Regions from separate parts of the Streptomyces synnematoformans genome, predicted to be linked through region 1. Evidence: riboswitches for the same ligand, from Rfam matches in the RefSeq annotation. Region 1 holds a riboswitch; each other region holds the start of a gene.

Region 1 (4,384 bases):
ACCGGCGCCAGCCTGGTCGTGGACGGCGGCTGGAGCGTCGTCAAGTCGTCGGCCTGAGCGGGGCGGGCCGAGCCGGGGCCGGTGCGGCGCACGGGAGTTCGGGACACAGGGAGGAGCACGAGGCCATGTCGGGTTACGCCCGCCGCGGGGTGCACGGGCAGACGGTGGAGGCCATCGCGCACCGCGTCCTCAGCGGCGAGATAGCCGAGGGCGCCACCCTCGACCTCGCCGCCATGCAGGCCGAGCTGGGCGTCAGCCTCACCGCGCTGCGCGAGTCGCTGAAGGTGCTGGCCGCCAAGGGCATGGTCGACGCCCGGCAGAAGCGCGGCACGTTCATCCGGCCGCGCTCCGACTGGAACCTCCTCGACACCGACGTGCTGCGCTGGCGCTTCGAGTCCGCCGGACGGCAGCAGGGCGACGGCGCCGCCGCGCGGGCGGCCTCCCCGCTGCTGGGGGACCTGGACAAGGTGCGCGGCATCGTCGAGCCGGCGGCGGTGCGGCTGGCGGCCGTGCGGCGCACCACCGCGGACCTGGCCGCGCTGGACGGGGCGCTCGCGGCCATGGCCGAGGCGCGGGACGGGACGGCGGCCTCCGCGGCGGGCGTCGCGGCGGCCCTCGCCTTCCACCGCGCCCTGCTGGCCGCCTCGCACAACGAGCTGCTGGCGCGCATGGACCTGGTCATCGCGACGGGCCTGGCCGCCCGCGACCAGCTCGTGCACGGCCCCGGGCACCGCCCCGGGGATCCGGTGCCGAGCCATCGCGCGGTGCTGGACGCGGTCCGGGCCGGGGACCCGGACGCGGCCGAGGCGGCGATGCGCGGGCTGCTGGCGCAGGCGGCGCACGACCTGGCCGAGCTGAGCGCGGCCCCGGTCCCGGCGCGGGGCCCGGCGCAGGACGGGCCGGCGGTCGGGGCGTAGCCGGCGCACAGCCGCGCCCCGCCGCGCGGACGCATCCGCACGACGGGGCGGCGACGGACTCCCGCGGGTCAGGCCCCGGGCGTCAGTACCAGTTGTTGGCCTGCCAGAACTCCCAGGCGCCGCACGGGCTGCCGTAGCGCTCGTTCATGTAGTCCAGGCCCCATTCGAGCTGGGTCACCGGGTTGGTCCGCCAGTCGGAGCCGGCCGAGGCCATCTTGTCGCCCGGCAGCGCCTGCATCAGGCCGTACGCACCGGAGGAGGGGTTGGTCGCGGTGTGGTCCCAGCCGCTCTCCCGCTCCACGATGTTGCTGAAGCAGGTGAACTGGTCCGCCGGCACGATCTCCCGGGCCGCGGCCTGGATTCCGGACGTGGTGGTCGGCACGCTCGCCTGGGACGCCTCCGTGGCGCCGCCGGAACCGCCGGAACTCCCGGCGGACGAGGAGCCGTTCGGGTCGATCGACCGGTCGACCCCGCCGCCCTGGGTGTCGATGCGCAGCTCGGTGCCGACCTTCAGCGCGGCCGGGTTGCCGCCGATGGCCTTCTCGTTGTCGACGTACACGCGCTGCCAGCCGCCGGGCACGTCGTACTTCGCGGCGATCTTGGACAGCGTCTCGCCGGCGCCGACGGTGTGCTCGACGTAGCGCTGCTGCTTCTTCTCGGTCTTGGCGGCGGTCTGGTCGGCCTCGGCGGGCTTGCTCTCGGCCTTCCCTTCGAGGTCCAGCTCCTGGCCCGGGAGGATCAGGTGCGGGTTGTCGCCGACGGCCGCCTTGTTGGCCTCGTAGAGCCGCTGCCAGTCGGCCCCGAATCCGTTGTCCTCGGCGATTTCCGAGAGGGTGTCGCCCTTCTCGACCGTGTAGGCGTGCGCGGCGGTCGCCGCGGCGCCGCCGATGGCGGGCAGGGCTATGCCCACTCCCGCGGCGGCGGCGTAGCGGCGGGAGGAGCGCGTCTTGGGCGCGCGCCGGGTGCCGGTTCCGGCCATGGTGGCTCGCTCTTTCTCCGACGCCTGCGAAGTGAGCTGTCGGGTTCGGGCTGGAGTTGCCCGGCCGCGTCGTGCTGTGCGGCTTCACCCCGAGTCGGGGAGCCCGGTGCGGTTGCCACCGTGGCTCCGGCCGACGGAGAAGTGGTTCCCCCGCTCCTGCCCGAACGGCTGTGGGGACGACGGTTCCGGGCTCCGACGGGCAGGATTCGGCGTACCGGAGCGCGGTGCTCGCGTCTGCGAACGACTCGGACACTAGGAGATCGAACGGCAGATCACAAGAGGATCACGAGGATCCACGCGTGGTCTGACGCTCCGTGGCGGCGCGCGCACGCGTGGGGCGGCTGGTGCGGGTGTGACGTTCGGCACCTTCGCCGCGGCGCAGTTCCGCCAGCAGCGGCGGCCCCGCCGGTACGACGAGACCGTGCACGCCGCGGTCCGCGGCGCCGGCCAGCGCGTCCCGCCAGGCCGCCGGTCCGGCCGGTGCCGCCACCGGAGTCCAGCGCCCGGCGCCCGGCTCCTCGTACCCCGGCCCGGCCGGCGCCAGCCGGCGGAACGCGGGCACCGTGGGGGCCACGGCGACGAGTTCCGCGCACCGCCGCGAGTCCGCGTCGAGCGCGAGCCGGCGCTCGCTCAGCAGCACGACGGTGGCCAGCGCCCGGGCCAGCCACGCGGCCTGCGGGACGCTGTCGGGCAGGGCGACGACGAGCTTCGCCCGGTTCGTGGCGCCGGCCAGCGCGGCGGCGAGCGCCAGCACGTCGTGCGCCGGGTCGGGACCGCCGTCCAGCCACAGCGCGTCGGCGCCCGCGGCGTCGTACGCCGCGCACTCCGCCAGCCAGCCGCCGGGCTCCTCCGGCATCCTGGGAAGCAGCACACCGACGCGTACCGCCGGGTCGGCGCCGGCCGCGGCCGCGCCCGCGGACGAGGGTGGTGATGCGCTCATCGTGGCCTCCCCGAGTGGCGGATGAGGGCTATCGGGGGCATACCGTACGCCGTTGCGTCGCGGAAGGCAGCGGTTCGTGCACCCACAGTTCATGATTTTTGGAATTCCACCGGCGCCGCCCCGGTGCGGAGCCGCGCGGCCCGCCCGCGAACGCCGAGGGAGGGGACACCCCGCGGGTGTCCCCTCCCTCTCTGTTCCCGGCCGGTGGCCCCCGTCAGCGCCTGCGGGCCACACCCCCGTTTGCCGGGTCGTACGGGATCACTCCGGGCTCCGGGAGAGCAGGAAGTCGGCTTCGCCGGCCTTGGCGCCCTCGATGAACGCGTCCATCTCGCCGGGCGTGTAGATCAGGGCGGGGCCCTGCGGGTCGGCCGAGTGCCGCACCGCTATCCGGCCGTCGTGCAGCCGCATGGTTTCGACGCAGTTGCCGCCGTTGCCGCCGCTCCACGGCTTGCGCCAGCCCTCGGCACCGAGATCGGCGGCCGGCATACCGTTGTAGATGCGTTCCATTCACAGCTCCTTGCGGAAGTCCCGGAGGATCTCCTTCGTGCGTTTTGCCGTCGCCGCCTGGGCCGCCATGTGGTCCAGCGCGGCGAGGTGTGAGGCCACCTCGTGCCGGCCGTCGAGGTAGACGGCGCCGGTGAGGTACTCGGTGTAGATCATGTCCGGCAGCTCCGGAAGGGCGAACCGGAAGAGGACGAAGGGGCTGTACGTGCCCGGGTGGTGCCCGGTGCGGAACTCCGCCATCTGGAGCGTGACGTTCGGCAGCGAGGCGACGTCGAGGAGCCGGTCGACCTGATCGCGCATCACCCGGCCGTCGCCCACCGGGCGGCGCAGCACGGTCTCGTCCACGATCACCCAGAACCGGGGCGCCTTCTCGCGGGTCAGCAGCTCCTGGCGCTCCATCCGCAGCGCGACGTGCCGCTCGATCTCCGCGGGCCCCACCCGGCCGAGGGAGCCGACCCGGAGGACGTGCCGCGCGTAGTCCTCGGTCTGCATCAGCCCGGGCACGAAGTGCGGTTCGTACGACCTGATGAGCGACGCCGCGCCCTCCAGGCTCACGTACATGCTGAACCAGTCGGGCAGGATGTCGTGGAAGCGCTGCCACCAGCCGGGCTGGTTGGCCTCCTCGGTGAGCGCGACGAAGGAGTCGACCTCCTCCTGGTCGATGCCGTACGTCTGCAGCAGCAGCTGCACGTACGGAACCTTCAGCGCGACCTCGGCGGTCTCCATCCGGCGGACCGTGGCCGGGGCGACGCGCAGGATCCGCGCGGCCTCCTCGCGCTTCAGCCCGGCGCGCTCGCGCAGCTCCTGCAGCCGCTTGCCGAGGACGACCTGCCCCACGGTCGGCGCGGACCGCGGTTCGCTCACGCCATACCTCCCTGTCGGAATGCCTCCAGCAGTGTGCCACGCCCCGCGCTCGGCGGACACAGTGCAACGGCAACTCTGAAAAATTCAGAGTGGGGGTTGCCAAGTGGTCGCGGCGGGACCATAGTTTGGGACGTGAGCCAGTCCACACAGCTGCCTCGTTCGGGGGTCGTGACGCAGGTC
Region 2 (4,384 bases), on a different contig from region 1:
CATGCACTTGAAGCCGTTGCGCTGGGCCAGCTCGACGGCGTCGAGGGTCTCGGTGAGCGAGCCGATCTGGTTGACCTTGACCAGCAGCGCGTTCGCCGCGTTCTCGTCGATGCCGCGCTGCAGCCGCTCGGGGTTGGTGACGAAGAGGTCGTCGCCGACGATCTGGACCTTGCCGCCGAGCCGCTCGGTCAGCACGGTCCAGCCGGCCCAGTCGTCCTCGAACAGCGGGTCCTCCAGGGAGACCAGCGGGTAGTCCGAGACGAGCTGCTCGTAGTACTCGGTCATCTCGGCGGCGGAGCGCTCCTTGCCCTCGAAGACGTACACGCCGTCCTTGTAGAACTCCGAGGCGGCGACGTCGAGCGCGAGGGCGACGTCCTGGCCCGCGGTGTAGCCGGCCTTCTGGATCGCCTCGATGATCAGGTCCAGCGCGGCCCGGTTGGAGTCGAGGTTCGGCGCGAAGCCGCCCTCGTCGCCGAGGCCGGTGGACAGGCCGCGCTCCTTGAGGACGGCCTTGAGCTGCTGGTAGACCTCCGCGCCGCAGCGCACGGCCTCGGAGAACGACTCGGCGCCGATGGGCGCGATCATGAACTCCTGGATGTCGACGTTGGAGTCGGCGTGGCTGCCGCCGTTGAGGATGTTCATCATCGGCACGGGCAGCACGTGCGCGTTGGGGCCGCCGAGGTAGCGGAAGAGCGGCAGGTCGGAGGCCTCGGAGGCGGCGTGCGCGACGGCGAGCGAGACCCCGAGGATGGCGTTGGCGCCGAGGGACGACTTGTCGGGGGTGGCGTCGAGGTCGAACATCGCCTGGTCGATGAGCCGCTGCTCGGTGGCGTCGTAGCCGACCAGCTCGGGGCCGATCTGCTCGATGACGGCGAGCACGGCCTTCTCCACGCCCTTCCCGCCGTAGCGGCCTTTGTCACCGTCCCTCAGCTCCACGGCCTCGAAGGCGCCGGTGGAGGCGCCGGACGGGACGGCAGCACGGCCGGTGCTGCCGTCGTCGAGGCCGACCTCGACCTCGACCGTGGGGTTGCCGCGGGAGTCGAGAATCTCGCGGGCTACGACGACGTCGATCGACGGCACGGTGTCTCCTTCGGAGCGATTCGCTACGGGTTCCGCCCTGAGCCTAGCCGCCCCGGGTGCCCGCCCCGGTCCGCACCCGGCCGCATTCCGCGGTACGAGACGGTATGCGGTGGCCGGTATGCGGTACGTCACGTGCCCGGACCGGCGCCGCCGGGGGCGGGTGCCGTACGGCGCGGTCGTCCCGGCCCGCGCACCGGACGGGCCGGGACGACCGCGGGCTAGCTCACCTTCAGCTTCTGGCCCGGGCGGATCAGGTCCGGGTCCGCGCCGACGACCGACTTGTTCTCCTCGTACAGCTGCTGCCAGCTGTCCACGCCGTGGCGGCGGGCGATGTCGTCGAGCGTGTCGCCCTCGCGGACCTCGTAGTAGAAGCCGCGGAAGACGGTGCGGGACTCCGGCTGCGTCTCCTCGCCGGCGCCGCGGGCCCCGGTGTCCTGCGGCGCCTCCTGCGGGGCTTCCTCCGGGGCGGGCGGGACGATCTGCCCGGTCGTCGGGGTGCCGGCGGCCAGGCCCGCCCGCGGGCCGCAGTTGGGCCACGCGCCCGGGCCCTGCATGGCCAGCAGCCGCTCGGCGACGGCGATCTGCTGCTCCTTCGTCGCCAGGTCGGCGCGCGGGGCGTAGCCGCGGCCGCCGGCGGCCTCCCAGCTCGACTGGGAGAACTGGACGCCGCCGAAATAGCCGTTCCCGGTATTCGTCGCCCAGTTTCCTCCGGACTCGCAGGCGGCCACCCGTTCCCACGTATCGATCGGGGCCGCGGACGCGTTCTGCGCGCCCAGTACCGGCAGCCCGATGGCGGTTCCGGTGGCGCCCACGAGTACGGCCATTCGGGACTGGGTGCCAAGGCGTGCCTGTGCGGCGGGGCGGCGGTGCTTACCCGTTCCGGCAGGAAGAAGCATGATGCTCTTTTCTCACCGACGCCTGCGAGGTGAGCTGTCGGGTGCGGGCTGTGAGTGCCCGGCCGTACGTCGAGCGTGCGGCTTGACCCCAAGCCGTCCGGTCCGCCTTCTCGTTGGACCGGAGCGGCGCTTACCGTGGGTCCCCCGCTCCTGTCAGCGGTGCTTCATGCACAGGTGGCCCGGGTGAACGCCGACAGGATTCGGCGTGAGGCGATCACCGGGGCTCGCGTTGGCGAGCGATGTGACGGTAAGCACATAGGGGTGTGCGATTCAAAGACCTTGGAAAGTGCCGCGCCCGGTTTTCCGTCCGTCAGCTAGCCCGGTCAGCCGATTACGTCAAATATGACTAATCCGTGCGTACTTTACCCGCCGCCGGTCAGTTACCGCGCAATTCGAGTTCCTGACCAGGCTGGATGGTGTCGGGGTCGGTGCCGAGCGACTTCCTGTTGCCGTCGTACAACTCGGACCAGCCGCCCTCCAGCGAATGCTCCGTGGCGATATCCGAGAGGGTGTCACCCGGTCGGACGGTATAATTGCCGTCGCCCGCCCCGGCATCGCCGCCGGACTCACCGGACCCGCCGGACTTGCCGGACCCGCGGTCACCGTCGCCGTCCGAGTCGCCCGGGATCTGGGCGATCCACTCCCGGCCCGGGTCGGGCACCTCCGTCGCGTCGGGCGCCCCGGAGGCGCCCGGGGTCTCGACGGCCTCGCGCGGGGGCTCGGGGGCGTCGTGCGAGGGCAGGTCGTCGGACGGGGTGGGCGCGGGGCTCGCGGAGGCGTCCGGGGCGCGGTGCCGGCCGGAGCCGTCGGCGCGCTCGGAGTCCTCGCCGGCCGCCCCGTCGCGCTCGCCGGGGTCCTGGGCGCCGCGGTGCTTGCCGCCGCTCCCGGTGCGCTCCTCGCCGCCGCGGGCGTCGCCGCCGTCGGCGTCGCGGTCCGCACGCCGGTCCTCGTCGTCGTCCTGGTCCGCGTCCTGGGAGCCGTCCGCGCCGTCGGTGGCCCCGGGGTCGGGGGCGAGCGTGGGCGGCAGCGGCAGGTCGGCGCCGGGGTCGACCTCCGGCCGGTCGCGGTCGGCCGCCAGCCCGGCGTCGTCCGCGCACTCCGGCCACGCCTTGTCCGCGCCCATGCCGGCGAGGATCCGCTCGGCGACGGTGATCTGCTGCGCCCGGCTGGCGAAGTCGGGCTGCGAGGCGAACTCCTCGCCGCCGTACTCCTGCCACATGGCCATGGTCAACTGCAGGCCGCCGTAGTACCCGTTGCCCTCGTCGGCGCTCCACAGCCCGCCGCTCTCGCACTCGGCGACCCGGTCCCACGTACCGGCGTCGGCGGCACTCGCGCCGCTCGCGCCCAGCAGCGGCAGGGCGATGCCCGCCCCGGTCGCGCCGGCGGCGACGACGAACGCGGGGGCCTGGCGGGGACGTCGGTGGCGTCCGTTACCCGAGCGCATGCGAGTGCCTTTCGTTCCCTGAGTGTTCGAGCCAGTGGCCGAACTTAATACCGAAGTACCCCCGATCACAAGTTGATCGCCTGATAGTCACGCGCAGATCACGGAGAACGGCAGAGAACGATGAAGAACGCCCGAAGTGCACCGGGTCGTACCCCGATGCCACGCCCCCGGCCGGCCGCCGGACGCCCACCGGTACGGTCGGGGCGTGCCCGACGCGCCCGTCCCCGAGCTGTTCGGCCAGGAGTTCGCCACCGACCCCTATCCCGCGTACGCCTGGCTGCGCGAGCACGCGCCCGTACGCAGGACGACCCTGCCCAGCGGCGTCGAGGCGTGGCTCGTTACCCGCTACGCCGACGCCCGCCAGGCGCTCGCCGACCCGCGGCTGTCGAAGAACCCGGTGCACCACGCGGACGGCGCCCGGGGGAAGAGCAAGACCGGCATCCCGGGCGAGCGCAGCGCGGGGCTGATGACCCACCTGCTGAACATCGACCCGCCCGACCACACGCGGCTGCGCCGCCTGGTGTCGAAGGCGTTCACGCCCCGGCGCGTGGCCGCGTTCGCCCCGCGGGTGCAGGAGCTGACGGACCACCTGATCGACGGGTTCGCCGGCCGCGGCAGCGCCGACCTCATCCACGAGTTCGCGTTCCCGCTGCCGATCTACGCGATCTGCGACCTGCTCGGCATCCCGCGCGAGGACCAGGACGACCTGCGCGACTGGGCGGGCATGATGATCCGCCACGGCACGGGGCCGCGCGGCGGCGTCGCCCGCGCGGTGAAGAAGATCCGCGGCTATCTCGCGCAGCTGATCCACAAAAAGCGGCTGGGCGACGGCGACGACCTGGTCTCCGCCCTCATCCGCGCCTCCGACCACGGTGAGCAGCTCACCGAGGAGGAGGTCGTGGCGATGTGCTTCGTGCTGCTGTTCGCGGGCTTCGAGACGACCATCAACCTGATCGGCAACGGC
Region 3 (4,384 bases), on a different contig from region 1:
TGCGCACACCGCCCCCTCCCCCCTCCCCCTGTCCGTAACCCGCCTGGCCCCGCCCGGTCGCCGTCCCGCCCGGGACGGGGAAACCTGGGGGACGACGGCAGGGGCCCGCATGTCGGCCGCACGGGAGGACAGCGCAGGACGGGCATCGCGCAGGAGAGGGCAGGTGCGGCCGGTGCGGGAGGACGGCGGGCAGGGCGCGGGGCCGGGGCGCGGCCGGCACCGACCGGGGCGCGGTCCGTACGACGACAGCCGCGTCTACCGCGTCGGCAGCCGCGCGCTGGAGCCCGGCGACCGGTCCCGGGGCACCGACGTGGCCAGCACCGGCGAGCGGCGCGTCGGGTGGGCGCTGCGGTGGCTGCCGGCGGCGCTGATCATCACCGGTGCGGTGTTCTACTGGGTCACGCCGGAGGGCCTGACCTCGTCGCCGTTCTTCGAGTCCGCGCCGCTGGTCGCCGCCGGGCTGCTGTCGCTGCGCGCGACGGTGATCACCGCCGTGGCCGCGGTCGTCGTCGACGTCCTGCTGGAGATCGCCAACGGCACCGCGGAGTACTCCGAGTCCATCATCGAGATGATCTCGCAGTCGGTGATCGGCGCGCTGGCGATCGGCATGAACGTCCTCATCCAGCGCAACTACCGCCGGCTGACCTCCGCCCGGCACGTCGCCGTCGCCGCGCAGCGCGCCGTGCTGCCGAACCCGCCGGACGGCTTCGGCGGCGGCCTGCTGCGGGTCGCCGCCCGCTACCAGGCCGCCGACGCCGACGCCCGGATCGGCGGCGACCTCTACGCCGTGCAGGAGAGCCCGTACGGCGTGCGCTGCATCGTCGGCGACGTACGCGGCAAGGGGCTGGAGGCGGTGGAGTCCGTGGCGGTCGTCGTCGGCGCCTTCCGGGAGGCGGCCGAGCAGGAGGCACGGCTCGCCGGGGTGGCGCGGCGGCTGGAACGGGCGCTGCAGCGTGAGGAGACGGGGCGCAGCGGGCTGGACCGGGTGGAGGGGTTCACGACCGCGGTGCTGGCGGAGGTCGACCGCGACGGCGGCACGCTGCGGCTGCTCAACCGCGGCCACCCGGCGCCCCTGCTGCTGGGGTCGGACGGCGGGGCGCGGCTGCTGCAGCCGCACGAGCACGCGCTGCCGCTGGGCATGGGCGACCTGGGGACGTGGCCGGACGAGCTGCTGGAGGTGACGTTCCCGCCGGGCGCGTCGCTCGTGCTCTACACGGACGGCGTGACGGAGGCGCGGAACGCCGCGGGCGTGTTCTACGACCCGCTGGAGCGGATGGCGGGCCGTGTCTTCGACGGTCCCCACGAGCTGCTGGACACCCTCCTGGACGACGTGACGCGGTACACGGGCGGGCGCGTCGCGGACGACATGGCGCTGTTCGCCCTGTCCCGTTCCCGCTCCCGTTTTCTTCCCGTTCCGGCTCACGCTCCGTAATGGAACAGCCTCCCTCCGCATAACAACTGATACACGATCAGCTAACGACAGGACCTCACCCCGTGTGGCCGACGCGGCAACTTGTCCGTTTCAGCAGCCACATGCCCCGTATCGTCCGCGGCAAAGAACAACTGAATAACGGGAACGGCTTGGAATCGAACGCCGTCGTCCGCTAGCGTGCGGTAACGCAGCGCGGTCGTCACTGCCGCCGCAAGAGGCGGCTCCGTGCGCCGTCGCCGAATCCCGCACGTGCAACAACTGCAGCAACTGCAACACCTAGGGAACCGGGGAACCACCACCTTGGGGTGAATCGGGCCAATCTCCGCAGGAGGCGGGCCCGTAGGAGACCTTCCTGCTCCGAACCCGTCAGCTAACCCGGTAGGCGAGAAGGAAGGAAAGGAGTACGCCTTCGTGGCGTCCTACAGGTCTGGGCCCGGCTACGGCCATGGCTATGACGATTACGGCTACGGCGGTAATGACGGCTATGACCGTTATGCGTCCGACGGTACCGCCCCCGAGGGGTATGCGCCCGCCCCTTACGCCGCCGAAGAGCCGGCCGACGAAGGCATCCCGGAAGTCCTCCCCGAGGACGACCTTCCCTCCCGCGGCCGCCGGCGTCTCCCCAAGCAGCGCGGCGGCAGCATGGCGCGCAGCGGCGCCGTGCTCGGCGTCGGCGTCTTCGCCGCCGTCGGCGCGGGCAGCATGGCCACGGCGCAGGAGAAGCCCGCGGTCGCGATATCCATGCCCGACCAGGTCGACGCCGTCGCGAGCGGGATAGGCGCCCAGCTCCCGGACGCGGAGAGCCTGCCGGGCGTCGGCGAGCTGATGCCCGCCGAGGACGAGCCCGCCGTTGACGACACCGTCGTCACCACCGCCCCGCTCACCCAGGTCAGCTACGCCTCCGACACCGGCTCGGACAGCGCGACCCCGGCCGCCGACTCCGGCGAGGCCCTGCGGGCGCGCATCCTGGAGCAGGCCGACCAGCAGCAGGCGGAGGCCGACGCCTCGGCCCGCGCCGCCGCCGAGGCCGAGGCCGCCAAGCAGGCGGCCGAGGAGGCCGCCGACGCGAAGGCGGCGGAAGAGGAGCGCCAGCGCCGTCTGGAGGAGGAGCGCCGCCGCAAGGCCGAGGAGGAGGCCCGCCGCAAGGCGGAGGCCGAGCGCCTCGCCAAGCTCGCCGCCAGCTACGTCGCCCCGCTCAGCGGCTACACCCTCACCTCCACGTTCGGCGAGTCCGGCGCCATGTGGGCCGCGGGCCACACCGGGCAGGACTTCGCCGCCTCCACCGGCACCCCGGTCAAGGCCGTGCACGGCGGCACGATCACCGAGGCCGGCTGGGCCGGCTCGTACGGCTACCGCATCGTCCTCACGCTCGAAGACGGCACCGAGATCTGGTACTGCCACCTGTCCTCCATCATCCAGTCCTCCGGCGAGGTCACGACCGCCGACGTCATCGGGCGCGTGGGCGCCACCGGCAACGTCACCGGTCCGCACCTGCACCTGGAGGTACGACCCGGCGGCGGGGACGCGATAGACCCCCTCGCCTGGCTGCGCAACAACGGCGCACCGGTCTGACGGCGGCGGACCCCGCCCGGCCGCCCCGTGGCCGGAACGGGAACCCGCCCGCTGGACGGACCGCAAGCCCCCATAAGCCCCTTTCCCACGTCTCCGGCGTGTCCGTACGCACCTTCCCCCCGTGGCGTCCGGGCGCGCGCCGAGACCGCCGGCGGCCCTGGTGGCCGACCCCCCGACACCAGGGCCGTCGGCCTTTTCACCCCCGGCCCGCCCCCCGGCGCCCGGCCGGCCGCCCCGCCGGGCTCGACACGTGGCCGATGCTGCCCGGGACCGACAGCAGCGCCTCGTACCAGGCCGTGGCCATCTTGCTGTAGCCACCCGCGTGCGGGTGGACGCCGTCGGCGAGGTCGCCGGCGTTCAGGGCGCTGAACATGTCGACCAGGTGCACCTTCTTCCCGGCGCCTGCCGCGCTGTCCACGATCCCGGGGATCGCGGCGTTCAGCGCCCGGAGGTTCGCGTCGTCCCAGCCCAGCGGGATGATCGTGGCCACGAAGAGGATCGCGTCCGGGGCGAGCGCGGTGATGCGGTCGACCAGCGTGGCTAGCCGCGCGGGCGCGCCCGCCGGGTCGGGGCCGTACACGTCGTTGGTGCCGATGTGCAGCAGGATCGTCTGCGGGCTGTAGGCGCCCAGCCAGCCCGTGATGTTCTGGTCGATCTGCCCGATCGTCCAGCCCGAGTGACCCTCGTGGTCCCGGTCGCCGAGGCTGCCGGGGCCGTTGCGCATCGACCCGACGAAGTCGACCGTGTAGCCGCCGTTCAGGAACTTCTGCCACAGGTCGACGCGGTAGCCGCCCGGCACGTTGAAGCCGTCGGTGATGGAGTCGCCGAGCGGCATGACCCGCACCCCCGCCTGCAGGGGCTGGGCGGCATGGGCCGTGCCGGGGACCGCGGTGCCGAGCGCGGCGGGGGCCGCGGCCACGGCGAGCGTGCCGAAGAGGAACTGCCGTCGACTGGTCATGCTGGCCATGAGGTGCCGTCCTTTGTCGTGGGGGCTGGGCCGTGAGCGTGACGACGCCCACGGCCACGGGATCGCGACGCCCGGTCCTCTGTGCGGGGGACCTCGTTGAAGTCGCGCGAGGGCCGGACCATTTGCGGGTGCTGGTCGGCGCGGGCGGCCGGGGCAGTCCGGCACGGGATGGAGGACGAGGCCGTCAAGGGCGTCTCCCTGGCGTGGGGATGGCGACCGCGGTCCTCCCTCGGGACGTGCAGCCACACCCGGCCCTTCGGCCCCTGGAGGCCCGGGTGCGGGGAGGCACACGGGCGACGTGGAAGCGCTCCCAGCGCCACCAACGTAGGCCTGCCGTAACGTTCACGCAACAACGCGTCGGCCAGAGCCCGGGAACCGTCCGATCTCCCGCCGTCATCCGGCATCATCCGGTG

Evidence for each region. A riboswitch is a leader RNA that binds a small molecule or an ion and turns the genes downstream of it on or off. The one in region 1 is predicted to bind cyclic di-AMP.
Region 2: it holds a riboswitch for cyclic di-AMP, as region 1 does, so the genes downstream of both, ABD317_RS19430 (LysM peptidoglycan-binding domain-containing protein) here and ABD317_RS22865 (aggregation-promoting factor C-terminal-like domain-containing protein) in region 1, are expected to answer to the same signal.
Region 3: it holds a riboswitch for cyclic di-AMP, as region 1 does, so the genes downstream of both, ABD317_RS18535 (M23 family metallopeptidase) here and ABD317_RS22865 (aggregation-promoting factor C-terminal-like domain-containing protein) in region 1, are expected to answer to the same signal.

The regions. Positions count from the first base shown of each region.
Region 1 is NZ_BAAAPF010000171.1:10,564-14,947, reverse strand. It holds partial or broken gene ABD317_RS22875 (SDR family NAD(P)-dependent oxidoreductase) at 1-57, shown strand, start outside; gene ABD317_RS22870 (FadR/GntR family transcriptional regulator) at 126-917, shown strand; gene ABD317_RS22865 (aggregation-promoting factor C-terminal-like domain-containing protein) at 1,000-1,896, opposite strand; cyclic di-AMP (ydaO/yuaA leader) riboswitch at 1,903-2,076, opposite strand; gene ABD317_RS22860 (hypothetical protein) at 2,180-2,836, opposite strand; gene ABD317_RS22855 (DUF397 domain-containing protein) at 3,095-3,343, opposite strand; gene ABD317_RS22850 (helix-turn-helix domain-containing protein) at 3,344-4,204, opposite strand.
Region 2 is NZ_BAAAPF010000129.1:13,211-17,594, forward strand. It holds gene eno (phosphopyruvate hydratase) at 1-1,080, opposite strand, end outside; gene ABD317_RS19430 (LysM peptidoglycan-binding domain-containing protein) at 1,299-1,904, opposite strand; cyclic di-AMP (ydaO/yuaA leader) riboswitch at 1,981-2,145, opposite strand; gene ABD317_RS19435 (transglycosylase family protein) at 2,353-3,420, opposite strand; gene ABD317_RS19440 (cytochrome P450 family protein) at 3,626-4,384, shown strand, end outside.
Region 3 is NZ_BAAAPF010000119.1:10,601-14,984, reverse strand. It holds gene ABD317_RS18540 (SpoIIE family protein phosphatase) at 164-1,432, shown strand; cyclic di-AMP (ydaO/yuaA leader) riboswitch at 1,682-1,832, shown strand; gene ABD317_RS18535 (M23 family metallopeptidase) at 1,844-3,004, shown strand; gene ABD317_RS18530 (SGNH/GDSL hydrolase family protein) at 3,201-3,971, opposite strand.